Linked DNA regions of Methylicorpusculum oleiharenae. The protein of the gene in region 2 interacts with the protein of the main gene of each other region in a pairwise test. Links are inferred from orthologs where the notes say so. Each region holds a gene or a part of one and is shown on either strand. Other genes may lie near its edges.

What was found.
Region 1: the proteins of rho (region 2) and hfq interact in binary tests that used the Escherichia coli proteins (3 or more experiments, as listed by UniProt). The link is inferred for Methylicorpusculum oleiharenae from one-to-one orthologs.
Region 3: the proteins of rho (region 2) and yhbY interact in binary tests that used the Escherichia coli proteins (3 or more experiments, as listed by UniProt). The link is inferred for Methylicorpusculum oleiharenae from one-to-one orthologs.

Annotation. Positions count from the first base shown.
Region 1 is NZ_WUTY02000001.1:3,324,856-3,328,116, reverse strand. What follows is about bases 464-3,261. They hold hfq (RNA chaperone Hfq), read right to left. Parts: upstream 2,084-3,261; coding sequence 1,844-2,083; downstream 464-1,843. Other genes in these bases: hypD (hydrogenase formation protein HypD), read right to left, coding at 2,321-3,261; hflX (ribosome rescue GTPase HflX), read right to left, coding at 552-1,814. Also shown: FtsH protease activity modulator HflK, read right to left, coding at 1-33. UniProt on the Escherichia coli protein: RNA chaperone that binds small regulatory RNA (sRNAs) and mRNAs to facilitate mRNA translational regulation in response to envelope stress, environmental stress and changes in metabolite concentrations.
Region 2 is NZ_WUTY02000001.1:1,019,585-1,023,341, reverse strand. Bases 1-2,831 are described here. They hold rho (transcription termination factor Rho), read left to right. Parts: upstream 1-703; coding sequence 704-1,960; downstream 1,961-2,831. Other genes in these bases: mutY (A/G-specific adenine glycosylase), read right to left, coding at 2,332-2,831; GO003_RS04780 (oxidative damage protection protein), read right to left, coding at 2,063-2,335; trxA (thioredoxin TrxA), read left to right, coding at 187-513; GO003_RS04795 (DEAD/DEAH box helicase), read right to left, coding at 1-86. Also shown: more of mutY, read right to left, coding at 2,832-3,390; GO003_RS04770 (AsmA family protein), read right to left, coding at 3,406-3,757. UniProt on the Escherichia coli protein: Facilitates transcription termination by a mechanism that involves Rho binding to the nascent RNA, activation of Rho's RNA-dependent ATPase activity, and release of the mRNA from the DNA template.
Region 3 is NZ_WUTY02000001.1:5,153,468-5,156,595, reverse strand. The notes cover bases 464-3,128. They hold yhbY (ribosome assembly RNA-binding protein YhbY), read right to left. Parts: upstream 2,097-3,128; coding sequence 1,830-2,096; downstream 464-1,829. Other genes in these bases: ftsH (ATP-dependent zinc metalloprotease FtsH), read left to right, coding at 2,908-3,128; rlmE (23S rRNA (uridine(2552)-2'-O)-methyltransferase RlmE), read left to right, coding at 2,143-2,763; greA (transcription elongation factor GreA), read left to right, coding at 1,311-1,787; carB (carbamoyl-phosphate synthase large subunit), read left to right, coding at 464-1,120. Also shown: more of carB, read left to right, coding at 1-463.

The DNA of each region.
Region 1 (3,261 bases), 2.3 Mb from region 2 along the record:
TTTATCGCCGCCGCCAGGTTCATTCCAGGACATACATATGCTCCATTGGGATTTTAGTAATTAAAATGATTTTGACTCATTAACGCGAGGGGTTTGATAGACCAATCCGTATAACTTACAAAAATTAATGCTTAATAGAAACAAGCTAAAATTTTTGAAAGTTAAAGAATTTTTCAACTCGTCATATTTTCTTAAATTAAGATTATCCCTATCAGTGGTTTCATATTACTGACTAGAACAACAATATGAAACTCTAAATAACTTTCTTATCTTATCACGATAGTTCAGCATTAAAAGTCATTGCCAATTATCTCGGATAAAAAACTTACATTCAAACTAGGTTATTAGGTATCTGCGCACTCCCTCCCATTTTATTGGGTGTAGAGCCTTGATTTCAACGGACGCATGAATACGTCCCTGTTGAAGAAGCTTTTTCAATCAATCACCTACACCCTCAACTCCAAGCAGGCAAGTGGTTGTGTTATTAGTTAATTGGCTGGTTTCAGAGTATTTAGAAAAATTATTACTACTCTGGCTCCTTAAAAAAGGTACTAAAATTCTTCCATAACAACATCTTTCAATAAGCCCAGTTTTTTTTGATCGATTTCCATCCAAATATCCCAGCCGCCATCGTCCTGGCATTGCTCATTGATGATTTTTGCAAAATCAAACAACTTGGCACGAATGCCGGCCTGATCAGGCCTTAACCGGCAATGCCTTCTGATTTTAGAAGGTGTAAATGATTCGGCCAAAACCTCTTGCAATAAATCCAAGCCTTCGCCCGTCTGAGCAGACAGCCAGATTCTGACCGCGTTGCCCGTATCGTCCCTATCGACATGGGGCTTTACATCAGGAAGTAGATCTATTTTGTTAAATATCTGCAACTGTCTTATCTGGTAAGCATCAATATCGGTTAACACCTGATTGACTTGAAAAATTGTGTCATCCCTGTCTTCTGCGTTGGCATCAATGACATGTAACAATAAATCCGCCTCACTGGCTTCCTGCAGCGTAGATCGGAAGGCTGCAACCAGTTCATGCGGCAAATGACGGATAAACCCTACCGTGTCGGCCAAAACGATTTCAGTATTATTCGGGAGCAAACAATTGCGTAAAGTAGGATCCAGCGTCGCAAATAACTGATCGGCCGCATAGGCATTAGCGCCCGTTAGGGCATTGAATAGGGTAGATTTACCGGCATTGGTATAACCGACTAGCGAAACTGAAGAAATCTCGGCTTTTTTTCGTTTCAGGCGTCCTTGATGACGCTGCTTTTTAACTTTCTCAAGGCGGGCCTGGATTTGTTTTATCCTTACACCCAAAAGCCTTCTATCGGTTTCCAACTGAGTTTCACCCGGCCCTCTCAGACCAATGCCGCCTTTCTGCCTTTCAAGATGGGTCCAACCGCGAACCAATCGCGTCGACAAATGCCGCAATTGCGCCAGCTCAACTTGCAATTTACCCTCGAAAGTCTGCGCGCGCTGCGCAAAAATATCCAGGATAAGCCCATTTCTGTCCACCACCCTGACATTGAGCGCTTTTTCAACATTGCGCTCCTGGCTGGGAGAAAGCGAGTGATTGAACAACACCAAGTCGGCAGAATGCTCTTCTACAGCCTGTCTGATTTCTTCCAGTTTGCCGGTTCCAACAAAATATTTCGAATCGGGGCTTCGCCGGTTGCCTACCACTACGCAAACAGGCTCAGCACCCGCTGATTTGGCCAGTTCCCGCAGTTCCGATAAGTCTTCTTGATTGGCTTGTAGTGTTAGGTGAACGAGCACGGCCCGCTCACCCGATTGAGGACGCTCAAACAATTAAGCGCTCCGAGAAGTTTGATAATAGTTTAATCTTCAATGATTTCGTTTTCGCGGCTAAGTTTGACAGGTTTGCCCGGTACAATCGTTGATATCGCATGCTTATAGACCATCTGACTGACAGTATTCTTAAGCATAATCACATACTGATCAAATGAATCAACACGCCCTTGCAGTTTAATACCATTAACTAAAAAAATGGAAACGGGGGTGTGTTCTTTTCTGAGAGTATTTAAAAAATTATCCTGTAAATTTTGCCCTTTCGACATCCAATTTCTCCTTATTATTACTATTGAGTTCAGTATAGGATCAATTATGCACTGTACCAACACTTGGCATTAAGTCTAACCTAATTTAACAGGTTTTTTAACTTGAATTTTCCTTATTTCAAATTACCAAGGCATGCAAATGAAAACCCATCTTGAGTTATGACGTTTCATTTCTATCAATTACATCTAAAATCCCAAGCGTATTCCGGTTGAATCCAGACGCAACTTGCACAACTTTTAAGTCAGTTCAGCGCTTTTTAGACCAACATCAGGTTTTATACCGGCACTCCACCAAATCCGGCAGGCACCTTCATCAGAAACCATACAAGGCCCTACCGGTTGACTCGGCACACACAAACGGCCATACAATTTACAGTCAACCGGCTTGATCTTTCCCATAACGACGCGCGCGCAATCGCAACCGGGCGGCATTTCGCCGACATGACGGCGCGCGTCTTCCCGGAAAGACCCAAAATGCAGCTGAACATCATGGTGGGCAAAATGCGCTTGTAAGGTATATCCAGAATGAGGAATCGTACCGATACCCCGCCACGGTGCATCGGACACCTCAAAAACTTGAGACAGAAACTGTTGAGCACGGCGATTACCTCCGGGTTTGACCACTTGTTCATAACAATTATCGACGAACAAATGGTTATCCATGCGCTGCCGCAGCACCGAGTAAATGGCTGCCAGTAAACTGTCCGGAGTAAAACCGGCAATCGCAACAGGAAGCTGATGGCGCGAAACGACAAACTGCCATTGTTCGGGACCCATCACCGTCGCCACATGCCCTGGCGCGATCAGCGCATCGAAATTCGGCTGCTCTGAATCCAGCAACAAAGCCACTGCCGGCCATGTCAGACGACCGCTGCTCAAAATCAGCAGATTTCCAGGCGCGCCTTCTGCCAGCATTGCGGCCACAGGCGCGAATGTAGTTTCAAACCCCGCCGCAAAAAATACGACGGTTTGCCCGGGATTCTCTTTTGCAATCATCAACGTCTCGATAGGACTGGCAATCGCTCGAATATCCGCACCGGTAGCTTTAGCCTGCGATAAGGTACGAATAGCCTGTTTACCCGCATTGACAGGCACCCTGAGCATGTCGCCGAAGGCGGCCAGGATGATATTTTTCTCTAGCGAAAGCTGTATAGCTTGATAAATATCTTCCTCGGGAC
Region 2 (3,757 bases):
AAACCGGCTTCATTTAATCCTTTAAGGATAGAGTCGGATAATTCAAGATTACTGAATCGAGTTTGGGTTAGATGCGTCTTTTTCATAGGCGCATAGCATAACCTAAAATTGGCTGTGGCTAAAATTCATTGACAAAGTGATTGACTCCCTCCTATAGTTTAGTCTTTACAAATTTTGGAGATGAGTGTGAGTGAGTCAGTCCTGCATGTAACCGATGCTGAATTTGATGAAACTGTTATTAAAGCCGACGGCCCGGTACTGGTTGATTATTGGGCAGAATGGTGTGGACCTTGCAGAATGATTGCTCCGGTACTGGATGAAATCTCCAAAGAATATGCCGGAAAATTGACAGTGGCCAAAATTAACATTGATGAAAATCCTGAAACACCACAACGGTATGGCGTGCGTGGTATTCCAACTTTAATGTTATTTAAGGGCGGCGAAGTGGAAGCCACTAAAGTTGGGGCACTTAGTAAATCTCAGCTCGCTGATTTCATCGACAAAAACATATAATCGCCAAATACTTGCTGGCCCGTCATAATTTATTTGGACGGGCCGGTTATCTGGAGTGTATAATCTCGGCGTGCATTCCAAGCATATCCCAACAGTTCCTCAAGAATTATTTTTTTCCAAAAATTGAACACCTTTCTCTTGATCTTGCGGCTTTCTGCTGTAATTTACTTTCTTTCGAGTCCCCTTTAATATGAATCTAACCGAGTTAAAACTTAAACAAGTTGCTGAACTTATCAATATCGCTGAGTCCCTGGGACTTGAAAACGTCGCAAGAACCCGCAAACAAGATCTGATTTTTGCTATCCTGAAAAAACAGGCGAAAAGCGGCGAGGATATCTATGGCGACGGTGTATTGGAAATTCTTCAGGACGGCTTTGGTTTTCTTAGAACACCCGGATGTTCGTATTTGGCAGGACCCGATGACATTTATGTTTCACCCAGTCAGATTAAGCGATTTGGCCTTAGAACAGGCGATACCGTCAGCGGAAAAATAAGACCGCCTAAAGATACAGAGCGTTATTTTGCGATGCTCAAAGTTCAACAAATTAACTTTGAAGCGCCGGAAAATACAAAAAACAAAATTCTATTTACCAACCTGACACCGTTATTTCCCAATAAAAGATTCAGACTTGAGCGAGGCAATGGAACCAGCGAGGATCTCACTGGACGGATTATCGATCTGATTGCCCCCATCGGAAAAGGTCAGCGCGGCTTGATCGTATCACCGCCAAAAGCCGGTAAAACCATGATCATGCAAAATCTTGCCCATTCTATTGTTGAGCAAAATCCTGAATGTTATCTGATTGTCCTGCTGATCGACGAGCGTCCTGAAGAAGTCACGGAAATGGAGCGTTGCGTACGTGGAGAAGTTATTTCCAGTACTTTCGATGAGCCGGCAACACGCCATGTTCAAGTGGCTGATATGGTCATCGAAAAAGCACGTCGGTTGGTAGAGCACAAACACGATGTAGTTATATTGTTAGACTCGATCACTCGTCTGGCCAGAGCGTTTAACACCGTGGCACCCTCTTCCGGCAAAGTATTGACCGGTGGTGTTGATGCCAATGCTCTGGAGAAGCCAAAACGCTTCTTTGGTGCGGCCCGAAACATTGAAGAAGGCGGCAGTTTGACCATTATTGCTACCGCATTGGTTGAAACCGGTTCAAGAATGGATGATGTCATTTACGAAGAATTCAAGGGAACCGGTAATATGGAATTACATCTGGATAGGAAATTAGCCGAAAAGCGCAGTTACCCCGCAATCAATATCAATCGTTCCGGTACCCGTCGCGAGGAATATCTGGTTGATCCGGAAGAATTACAAAAAACCTGGATTTTACGAAAGATTCTCCAGCCTATGGATGAAATGGCCGCGTCTGAGTTTTTGTTGGGTAAGCTAAAAGACTTTAAGACCAACGCTGAGTTTTTTGAATCGATGAAACGGTAAAAATGAGGATCTTGAGTTATCCGGTCAAATAGGCTGAATAAAAAATCCTTTATCCTCTTCCCGGATTTCGCTAAGCTTCATCCGGGCAAATCTGTGTGAAATTTATTGCGGCGGTGGAACGTAACCTTCCGGCATTACCGTTTCGCTGCTGGATAGAAACTTTGCTCGTTCTTCTTCCAAAAACTTCTTGGCTTTGGGGTCGAAACTGGTCAAGCGGTGTTCATTAAGCAACATGGTCTGCACGCTGAGCCATTCCTGCCACACCTGTTTGGAAATATTCTCATAAATATATTGGCCTTTAGGTCCAGGGAATGGCGGCGTATCAAGACCTTCCGCTTCTATACCCAATTTTGCACATTTAACCATTCGGGTCATGCTGTATCCTCGTGAGTTGATTCCAATAGCCGCTGTATCGGTGCGGCTAGTCCAAGTAATTTGATTTGCGGGTTTTTATACCAGACTAACCGATTAGCTTCCATCACAAAATGTTTGTGGTTATCGGTGGTAATTCTCAGTGGAATATAATTCAAATGGAAGTGGGAAAAAGTATGCCTTTGTTCGGGCAGGCACTCGCTTTTTATTATCGAAATTTGTTGGCACAAGCACCACTTATGCGCTGCAGTTACAGACTCAAATTCCGGAAAACTCCATAATCCCCCCCAAATTCCGGATAAAGGGCGTTGCTCCAGCAATGTGTGTCCAGAGCCATCCGTCAAATACAGAAAATAGAGGTGTTTAACCGGCAGTTTTTTTGCAGGTTTCGGAGCAGGAAGCAAGGCAACGGTTCCATTAAGCCGGGCATAACAATCGGTATGCAAGGGGCATCGAACACAGTCAGGTTTACTGCGGGTACAAACGGTTGCCCCCAAATCCATAATGGCTTGCGTGTAATCGGCAACCCGTTCCTTAGGCGTATAGTAAGCGCTCACCGTCCATAATTGTTTGGCGGTAACTGACGTCCCCGGCCATCCTGAAACACCTTCAAACCGGGCCAGAACACGCTTGACATTGCCATCCAGAATGGGATGACTGTTTTGAAATGCAATACTTAAGATCGCTCCTGCTGTGGATTGCCCTATCCCTGGAAGTTGAATGAGCGAATCAAAATTATCCGGGAAACGACCGGAAGCCTGAATGATCCGGGCACTTTGATGGAGGTTTCTGGCTCTGGCGTAATACCCCAATCCGGACCACATTTGCAAGACACTATCGAGTGAAGCGGAAGCGAGATCATCTACTTCAGGGAAACGATCAACAAACTTTAAAAAGTAGGGAATAACTGTGCTGACTTGCGTTTGTTGCAGCATGGTTTCCGAGAGCCAGACCCGATACGCTGTGACAGGCTGTTGCCAGGGGAGATCTTTGCGGCCGTTTAGATCAAACCAGTCCAATAGTTTTCTTTGAAAAACACTCGCTTCTACACGCATCATTACTTTTAAATGGAATCAGAAAAACCGTTTGAGCAAATCGCTGGCACCAGGGCCGAATTTTTTATCCAGTTTTTTTAGTAACTTATCTTTTTTCTTTTCAATTTTGTCTTTATTTTGCTCAATGAGAAATTGAGCAACATCAAAAGTCATGACAGGCTGATCCACTGTCCCGGTAATGAAAACAGTAATGGGTGGATTTTCGCCCGATTCAGAGGTTTTATCCTGAGACTTACTCTTTAGCAGCTTGGCATTGATTTTATAATTCACTTGTTCAGAGTTTAAATCGATAGTGCCTGAGCCTTGCGCATTGAGTTTTGATGATTTGGCGCTCAGATCCTTATTGGTAATCACACCTTTTGCAATCTGT
Region 3 (3,128 bases), 4.1 Mb from region 2 along the record:
CATTAATTCAGCCCGTGAATTGGGCTACCCATTGGTGGTCCGGCCTTCTTATGTCTTGGGCGGGCGAGCCATGGAAATCGTATTTAACGAAGAAGGTTTGCAGCGTTACATGAAAGAGGCCGTCAGTGTGTCCAATGATTCGCCTGTTTTGCTGGACCGCTTTCTTGATGATGCGGTGGAAATGGATGTCGATGCGATTTATGACGGGGAGCGTATTTTGATCGGCGGTTTGATGGAGCATATCGAGCAAGCCGGTGTTCATTCCGGTGATTCGGCGTGTTCACTACCACCTTACGATTTGGCCCCGGAGTTGCAGGATCAGTTGCGCGAGCAGGTTGAGAAAATGGCGGAAGCCCTGGGTGTTATTGGTCTGATGAATACTCAGTTTGCTATTCAGGGCACCGATGTTTACGTGCTGGAGGTTAACCCTAGAGCCTCCAGAACCGCGCCTTTCGTATCCAAGGCGACGGGTTATCCGCTGGCAAAAATTGCAGCGCGTTGCATGGCCGGCAAGAGTCTGACAGAGCAGGGTGTCACTGAAGAGCGTATTCCCAGTTATTTTTCTGTCAAAGAAGCCGTCTTCCCCTTCGTTAAATTTCCCGGTGTTGACCCCTTGCTGGGGCCTGAAATGAAATCCACCGGCGAAGTCATGGGCGTCGGAAAAACCTTTGGTGAAGCCTTTGCCAAATCGCAAAGAGCGGCGGGCGTGGATCTGAATCTTAGCGGCAAGGTGTTAATCAGTATTCGCGATGCAGACAAGCCCAAACTACCTGAAATAGCCCGGTTGTTAGTGGCAAAAAATTATCAGATTGTTGCGACCCGGGGAACGGCCAGAGTCATCAAGCAGGCGGGAATTCCTTGCGAAGAGGTTTTTAAAGTCAACGAGGGGCGGCCTAATACGGTTGATATGATAAAAAATGATCAGATTCAATTGATTGTTAACACCACCGAAGGCAAAAAAGCCATTAATGATTCGTTTACCATGCGGCGTGAAGCCTTGCAGCACCGTGTTGCTTATTACACGACAATGGCCGGTGCTAAAGCAGCGTGTTATGCCTTGGGTGAATTGAGTGCCGGGAGTGTTTCCTGCCTTAAGGATTTACATAAGACATTTGAATAAAGTGCGTCTTCTCGTTTTTTCTGAAGATGATCGATAAGTTAGGATCAGGCATCTGATAACCTCGCCTTTTACTGCATGAGTTTGGGAAAGGCGTTTTGATTATCAGGTTATGTTGCCTGTTACTAAAATGATAATTCCGGTTTAAAGCAAAACATATAGCCGGAACGAAATTGACTGGAGTTGTTTATAAATGAATAAAGTACCGCTGACTATTGTCGGAGCAGAAAAACTGCGTGCTGAATTAGAGGAATTGAAGTCGGTTGTAAGACCCAGAATCATTGCTGCAATTTCGGATGCCAGGGCTCATGGTGACTTAAAAGAAAATGCCGAATACCATGCGGCCAGAGAACAGCAAAGTTTTGCTGAAGGCCGGATTGCAGAAATTGAATCCAAGCTTTCAAATGCGCAAATCATTGATGTGACCAAGCTGGATGCGAATGGCAAAGTCGTTTTTGGTGCAACTGTTGAGATCGAAGATGCCGATACCGGTAAATCCGTCGTGTATCAGATTGTCGGTGAAGATGAGGCTGATATCAAAGCAGGGCGGATTTCAATCGGCTCACCCATTGCGAGAGCCATGATAGGCAAAGAAGCCGGTGATACCGTCATAGTCAAAGCGCCAGGCGGGGATGTTGAGTACGAAGTCATCTCCATTCAGTATATCTAGTCAGAAGTGACAGGCGAGGGAATGTGATTCCCTCGCAAAGGCTTATTTTTTTGGATTTAAACGATAAATGACCAGAATCTGTCCGATACTTTGAATAAAGTTCGCGCCGGTTCTATTGCAGATAGATTCTTGAATACGAACGCGCTCTTCACGTTCAGCGCGAATCTTGACTTTAATGAGTTCATGACTGTCTAAGGCGAGTTCAATTTCAGCCAAGACAGCTTCTGTTAATCCGGATTGACCTATCATAATGACAGGTTTCAAGCTGTGGGCTTGAGCCTTAAGCTTCTTTTTGTCGGCTGCGATCACTCTTAATTCCTTCGTAAAAAAGGCGAAATAATACACGAATTCAACAATGGCACGAAGCAAAAGCAGCAATCAGTGGTTACAGGAACATTTTCATGATGAATATGTCAAAATGGCTCAGCAGCAAGGATGGCGCTCCCGAGCGGTGTTCAAGCTTATTGAAATTCAGGAAAAGGATCAACTGATCAAGCCTGGAATGAATGTCATTGACTTGGGCGCAGCCCCGGGCGGATGGTCTCAATATGCCAGGCAGATTCTTGGCAAGAAAAATAAAATCGTGGCTTTGGATATTCTGCCGATGACACCGCTGGAGGGTGTTTCGTTTATTCAGGGTGATTTTCGTGAAGAGGCTGTACTTGACCAGCTATTTGAAGTGCTGGAAGGTGCTCCTGTTAGCGTGGTTCTTTCCGATATGGCGCCGAATATGAGCGGTAATAAAGGCGTTGATTTACCTCGCGCCATTTATTTGTGCGAATTGGCATTAGATACCGCTCGTTCTGTGTTAATGCCCGGAGGCGGTTTTTTAGTCAAAGTTTTTCAGGGCGAAGGCTTTGATGAATTCTTTCGTGATGTGAACAGTTCTTTCTCAAAGGTAGTGGTCAGAAAGCCAAAAGCCTCGCGGCCTCGCAGTAATGAAGTTTATATTTTGGCCAAAGGGTTTAAAAAATGAAATATAGAACCATATCACTTCCCTAGTGTCAAAAAATAATATTGTCAACCAATTACGAGGGCCGGGAATGACTATTCCTGTTATAATGCCAACGATTTATACAAAAGAGGACCGTTCCGGTCAGGGGCGAAAAGTTTGAACGATATGCTTAAAAATGTAATTTTGTGGGTTGTCATCGCTGTTGTGCTGATGTCAGTTTTCAATAACTTCGCGCCACAAGGAGCCAAAGGCGACGCCTCGCTATCTTATACACAGTTTATACAAGCTGTAAAATCAGGGCAGGTCCAGCACGTTATCATTGATGACCGTGTCATCAAAGGCAAAATGCAAAGCGGTGAACAATTTAGATCTTACGCCCCTAACGA